Linked DNA regions of Alloalcanivorax dieselolei B5. The protein of the gene in region 1 binds, or shares a complex with, the protein of each later gene. Links are inferred from orthologs where the notes say so. Each region holds a gene or a part of one and is shown on either strand. Other genes may lie near its edges. The genes, in order: accB and accD.

Region 1 (3,153 bases):
TGAGGCATCGCGGCCCTTTCCATACAAAGAAAGGACCGCGATGTCTTAATGATTACCCAGTTTCTTTTCCAGGTGGTGGATATCCACGCCGCCTTCCTTGAACGCGGTGTCGCGGAAGATCTTGTCCCGGTGCAGGGCCACGTTGGTCTTGATGCCTTCCACCACGATCTCGTCCAGAGCGTTACGCATGCGGGCAAACGCCACGTCGCGGTTCTCGCCCCAGGTGATGATCTTGCCGATCAGTGAGTCGTAGTAGGGCGGTACGGTATAGCCGCCATAGACGTGAGAGTCCACCCGCACCCCATTGCCGCCCGGTGCATGGAAGTAGCTGATCTTGCCGGGGCTCGGGACGAAGGTGTTGGGATCCTCGGCATTGATCCGCACCTCGATGGCGTGACCGAGGAAGGTGATGTCTTCCTGCTGCAATGTCAGGCCTTCGCCGCCGGCGATACGCAACTGTTCCTTGACGATATCGACGCCGGTGATCATCTCACTGACCGGATGTTCCACCTGCACGCGGGTGTTCATCTCGATGAAGTAGAAGCCTTCGTTCTCGTACAGGAACTCAAAGGTCCCGGCGCCCCGGTAATTGATCTCCTTGCAGGCGTTGACGCAGCGTTGGGCCACTTCTTCCTTCAGGTGAGCCGGAATGTCGGGGGCCGGAGCCTCTTCCACCACCTTCTGGTGACGGCGCTGCAAGGAGCAGTCCCGGTCGCCGAGGTGTATGGCGTGGCCGGCGCCGTCGGAGAGCACCTGAATCTCCACATGGCGTGGCTTCTGCAGGAATTTCTCCATGTACACGGTGGCATCGCCGAAAGCGTTTTTCGCTTCGGAACGGGTCAGGGTCACCGCATTGAGCAATTGATCCGCATGTTCCACCACGCGCATGCCACGCCCGCCACCGCCGGCGGCGGCCTTGATGATGACCGGATAGCCAATCTGCTCGGCCATGGCCTGGGTGGCTTCCGGGTCATCACCCACCGGACCATTGGAGCCGGGGACGGTGGGGACGCCGGCTTTTTTCATCGCCTCGATGGCGGACACCTTGTTGCCCATCAGGCGGATGGTATCAGCGCGCGGTCCGATGAAGGTGAAGCCGGAACGTTCCACGCTTTCGGCGAAGTCGGCGTTTTCCGCCAGGAAGCCGTAACCGGGGTGAATGGCATCCGCGTCGGTCACTTCCGCCGCGCTGATGATGGCGGGGATGTTCAAATAGGAATCGGTGGACGGCGCCGGGCCGATACACACCGCTTCATCGGCGAGACGCACGTGCATCAGATCGCGGTCCGCCTTGGAGTACACCGCCACGGTACGGATGCCCATTTCCTTGCACGCGCGCAGCACGCGCAGGGCGATCTCGCCGCGGTTGGCAATGACGACTTTTTCCAGCATTTCGACCTCCGTTAAACGATGGAGAACAACGGCTGGTCGAATTCCACCGGTTCGCCGTCCTCGACCAGGATGGCATCAATAGTGCCGGATTTGTCCGCTTCGATCTGATTCATCATTTTCATCGCTTCGACGATGCACAGCACGTCGCCGGCGTTGACCTTCTGGCCCACCTGGGCAAATGGGGTGGCGCCGGGAGAGGAGGCCCGGTAGAACGTGCCCACCATGGGAGAACGCACCAGATGGCCGGCCGGGGAGGCCGGTTCCGGCTCGGCCGCCGGAGTGGCTTGCGGGGCTGCCGGAGCGGCCGCCACCGGGGCGACGGGGGCCGGCGCGGCGTTGCGCCAGCCGCCCCGGGTGATGCGTACGGATTCTTCGTTCTCGTGAATTTCCAGTTCTTCGATTCCGGATTCTTCCAGCAGCTCGATCAATTTCTTGATTTTTCGAATATCCATGTCCAGTCCTGTTGGGAGCTGTTGATGTTAAAAGGTCAGATGTCGTCGTCGGTGCCCAGACGGCGGATGGTCGCGTCCAGCGCCAATTGGTAACCGTCGGCGCCGAGACCACAGATCACTCCCTCGGCGATGTCCGAGAAATAAGAGTGATGGCGAAAGGTTTCGCGCCGGTGAATATTGGAAAGGTGCACCTCGATAAACGGGATGCTCACCGCCAGCAGAGCGTCTCTCAGCGCCACGCTGGTGTGAGTGAAGGCGGCCGGGTTGATCAGAATGAAGTCGACGCCTTCCCCGCGGGCGGCATGGATGCGCTCAATCAACTCGTATTCCGCATTGCTTTGCATATGCTGCAGATGATGGCCGGCCTTCCGGGCCCGGATCTGCAGGGCCTGGTCGATTTCCGCCAAATTAGTGGCACCGTATTTGTCCGGCTCGCGCTGGCCGAGCAGATTCAGGTTGGGTCCGTGCAGAACCAGAATGGTGGCCAAGATGGATACCCCTGAATGTGTCGTTATCTGCGGTGAACAGGAGGGAAAAACGGCATCAGGCCGGGGCTTTTCCCGAAGTTTGCAGTCTAGGGGGAATCGCCCGGCGAAAAAAGAACTTTACACTATTCGTTACATGTACCGATTCGCTTGTACGCAATCACGCAATCACGCAATCACGCAACACGCTTGCACGCTAAACCCGAAGTTTGATCGCCGGATCCAGCGATGACTACCTTCCCGAGCAATCCAACCTTTCCGTTTCACACCAGCCTGGCAAACATGGCGTGCAAGCGTGCCTGCGTGTTGCGTGCCAGCATCCGGGGCCCCGGATCAGCCCGATGTGACCGGCAAAACGGTCTGTTCCAGATGGCGGATGAAGCGCTCCGGTCTCATCTCGCCGAGCACGCGGGATTCCGGGACTTCCTCGCCAGCGGGGCTGAAGAACACCAGACTGGGCAGACCGAAGATGTTGTATTCGGTCATGATCGCCTGGTTTTCGCTGTTGATGTCGGTGATATCCACCCGATAAAGATCGAATCCCTTCATGGTGGTCAGCACATCCGGATGGCTCAGCGTGGTTTCTTCCAGCACCTTGCAGGCCACGCACCACTCGGCGAAGAAGTCCACCAGCACCGGCCGGCCGGCCCGGGAGGACTCCGCCAGGGCCTGACGCAGCGCCGCCTGACCGGTGAGGGTGCGCCAGGGGCCGTGGTCTTCCGTGGTCGCGGCGGGTTGCGCCGTGCCGGAAGTGGCGGTGGCCGGTGCCGCCGGTTGCTGCCAGTGGGCCAGCGGTTGCCATGGGTCGCGGGCGCCGGAGGCGG
Region 2 (3,284 bases), 1.8 Mb from region 1 along the record:
GTTCCACCCGTTCCTGGAGGACGAGGGCGTGGCCATGTACGGCGTGGAAGCCGCCGGTGATGGCGTCGACACCGGCCGCCACGCGGCGCCGCTTACCGCCGGGCGCCCCGGTGTGCTGCACGGCAACCGCACCTATTTGATGGAAGACGAGAACGGCCAGATCATCGAGACCCACTCGGTGTCCGCCGGTCTGGATTATCCGGGGGTCGGCCCCGAGCATTCCTGGCTCAAGGACATCGGCCGGGTCAATTACGTGGCCGCCGACGACCAGGAAGCGCTGGCCGCGTTCCGCGAGCTGACCCGGGTGGAGGGCATCATGCCGGCGCTGGAATCCGCCCACGCGCTGGCCTATGCGCGCAAGCTGGCGCCCACCATGAGCGCGGACCAGAATCTCATCGTCAATCTGTCCGGACGGGGTGACAAGGATATCCTGACCGTGGCCGACATCGACGGCATCGAGTTTTGAGGGGGAATGCCATGAGCCGTATTCAAGCCTGTTTCGAACAACTGAACACGAGCGGCCGCAAGGCGCTGATTCCCTATATCACCGCCGGTGATCCCAACCAGGCCGTGACCGTGCCGGTGATGCACGCGATGGTGGAGGCGGGAGCCGACATCATCGAGCTGGGGGTGCCGTTCTCCGACCCCATGGCCGACGGCCCGGTGATCCAGAAAGCCTGTGAGCGGGCACTGGAGGCCGGCACCAGCCTGCGCGACGTGCTCGCCATGGTCGCCGATTTCCGCCGCCAGGACGATCGCACTCCGGTGGTACTGATGGGCTATCTGAACCCGGTGGAAGCCATGGGTTACCAGACCTTCGCCGATGCCTGCGTCAGCGCCGGCGTGGACGGGGTGCTGCTGGTGGACCTGCCGCCGGAGGAATGCGAGGACATCGCGCCGCAATTTCGCCAGCGCGGTGTCGATCTGATCTTCCTGGTGGCGCCGACCACCACCGATGAGCGCATCCGTCGCATCGGCGAGGCGGCCAGCGGTTATCTTTACTATGTCTCCCTGAAGGGCGTCACCGGCGCCGCCACCCTCAATGTGGAGGAAGTGGCGTCGCGGGTTGAAACAATTCGCAACCTTGCCCAATTGCCCATTGGGGTAGGCTTTGGTATCAAAGACGCGGCATCGGCCCGGGCTGTCAGCCGGGTCGCCGATGGCGTGGTGGTGGGCAGCGCGCTGGTCAACCAGATCGCCGCCAACGCGCAACGCCCCGAAGCCATCGCACCGGCGGTGGCGGCCGTGCTTGCCGACATGCGCTCCGCCATGGACGAATAAGCCGGTGCCGTACTCGCTTGGAGATAAGCGGGTCCCATAAAGCGGGTCAAATACAAGGGTCTAGGTAATGAGCAACAACTGGCTGGAAAAGATTTTGCCCGCGGTTCGCCGGCCGCAGGAAAACCGTCGCAACAGCGTACCCGAAGGTCTGTGGCGCAAGTGCCCACGCTGTGACAGCGCTTTGTACCGGCCGGAGCTGGAGCGCAACCTGGATGTGTGCCCCAAGTGCGAACACCATATGCGCATCGGGGCCCGCAAACGCCTGAAGCTGTTCCTGGATGAAGGCGTCACCTCCGAGATCGGTGTGGAACTGGCGCCGGAGGACCGGCTCAAGTTCAGGGACTCGAAGAAGTACAAGGACCGCCTCACCGGCGCGCAGAAGGACACCGGCGAGAAAGACGCGCTGGTGGTGCTCAAAGGCAAACTGCATGGCCTGCCGCTGGTGGCCTGTGCCTTTGAATTCAAATTCATGGGCGGCTCCATGGGCTCGGTGGTGGGTGAGCGCTTCGTGCGCGCGGTGGAAGTGTGCCTGGAACAGCGGTTGCCGTTGGTTTGCTTCGCCGCCAGTGGTGGCGCGCGCATGCAGGAAGGTTTGTTCTCGCTGATGCAGATGGCCAAGACCTCCGCCGCCCTGGAGCGTTTGCGTGAAGCCGGGTTGCCGTTCATCTCGGTGCTCACCGATCCGGTCTATGGCGGCGTGTCCGCCTCCCTGGCCATGCTGGGTGACATCAACGTGGCCGAACCCAACGCCCTGATCGGCTTCGCCGGTCCGCGGGTGATCGAGCAGACCGTGCGGCAAAAGCTGCCGGAAGGCTTCCAGCGCAGCGAGTTCCTGCTGGAGCACGGCGCCATCGACATGATCGTGCCGCGTCTGCAAATGCGCGACACTCTGCACCGTCTTCTCGCCAACATGACCCGGGCGCCGCTGTCCACGCAATGAGCGACCTTCAACACTGGCTCGAACGTATCGAGCGGCTCCACCCCAGCGAAATCGAGCTGGGGCTGGAGCGTTTGCGCCGCGTCGCCGGAGATCTGGGCGTGCGCACCCTGCCGATGCCGGTGATCACCGTGGCCGGCACCAACGGCAAGGGCTCGGTGGTGCGCCTGCTTACCGCCATGGCGGAGGCCGCCGGGCTGCGCTGCTGTGTTTATACCTCTCCCCATTTGCTGCGTTTCAACGAACGCATCCGGCTGCCCGATGGCCCCGCCTCGGACCAGGCGCTTTGCCAGGCTTTCGCGGCGGTGGAGCAGGGGCGCGGCGATACCGCGCTGACCTATTTCGAGTTCACCACTCTGGCCGGGCTGTGGCTGTTCCAGCGCAGTGACGCCGACCTGTGCATCCTTGAAGTCGGCCTGGGCGGACGGTTGGACGCGGTCAACCTGATCGACGCCGATGTGGCGGTGGTCACCTCGGTGGGGCTGGATCATCTGGACTGGCTCGGCGACAGCCGCGAAGCGATTCTGCGGGAAAAAATCGGCATCGGCCGGGCCGGCCGGCCGCTGGTCTATGGTGAAGCGGCGTCGCCTTCTAATCTGGACTCGGAACTGGCGGCGCTGGCGGCCTTGCCGCTAAGGGCAGGGCGGGAGTTCACGCTGGGCGACGGCGAAGTGGCCGTGCGGGCTGGCGATGAGCAACGCCGCTACCGGATACCAGAGCCGGCGCGTCTGGGCGATGACAATCTGGCCACCGCGATCCAGGCCCTTGCCGCCGCGGGTTTGGCGCCGGCCCGGCATATTCCCGCCCAGGTGGTGGATACCGGGCTTACCGGTCGTTGCGACCGGCGCCGTTTCAACGGCATCGATTGCATCCTTGATGTCGGTCATAACCTGGAAGCGCTGACCCGGCTGCGGCGGCGGTTGCTGGCCTGTGCCGGCCGCCGCCGGCTGGTGCTGGGCATGATGGCGGACAAACCGGTGGAGCAGGTGGTGGCGCTGTTCGCCGCCGAGCCGCTGGAATGGTATTTGTGCCGGCCGGATCTGCCCCGCGCCGCCACCGTGGAACG

The links.
Region 2: the proteins of accB (region 1) and accD are in contact, whole or in part, in a solved structure (PDB 8UXZ), measured with the Escherichia coli proteins. The link is inferred for Alloalcanivorax dieselolei B5 from one-to-one orthologs.

What each region holds. Positions count from the first base shown.
Region 1 is NC_018691.1:1,099,980-1,103,132, forward strand. Bases 125-2,958 are described here. They hold accB (acetyl-CoA carboxylase biotin carboxyl carrier protein), read right to left. Parts: upstream 1,845-2,958; coding sequence 1,404-1,844; downstream 125-1,403. Other genes in these bases: accC (acetyl-CoA carboxylase biotin carboxylase subunit), read right to left, coding at 125-1,392; aroQ (type II 3-dehydroquinate dehydratase), read right to left, coding at 1,880-2,332; dsbD (protein-disulfide reductase DsbD), read right to left, coding at 2,663-2,958. In the rest of the region: B5T_RS05005 (BUD32 family EKC/KEOPS complex subunit), read left to right, coding at 1-3; more of accC, read right to left, coding at 46-124; more of dsbD, read right to left, coding at 2,959-3,153. UniProt on the Escherichia coli protein: This protein is a component of the acetyl coenzyme A carboxylase complex; first, biotin carboxylase catalyzes the carboxylation of the carrier protein and then the transcarboxylase transfers the carboxyl group to form malonyl-CoA.
Region 2 is NC_018691.1:2,923,248-2,926,531, reverse strand. The notes cover bases 320-3,284. They hold accD (acetyl-CoA carboxylase, carboxyltransferase subunit beta), read left to right. Parts: upstream 320-1,348; coding sequence 1,349-2,221; downstream 2,222-3,284. Other genes in these bases: B5T_RS12995 (bifunctional folylpolyglutamate synthase/dihydrofolate synthase), read left to right, coding at 2,218-3,284; trpA (tryptophan synthase subunit alpha), read left to right, coding at 478-1,281; trpB (tryptophan synthase subunit beta), read left to right, coding at 320-466. Also shown: more of trpB, read left to right, coding at 1-319.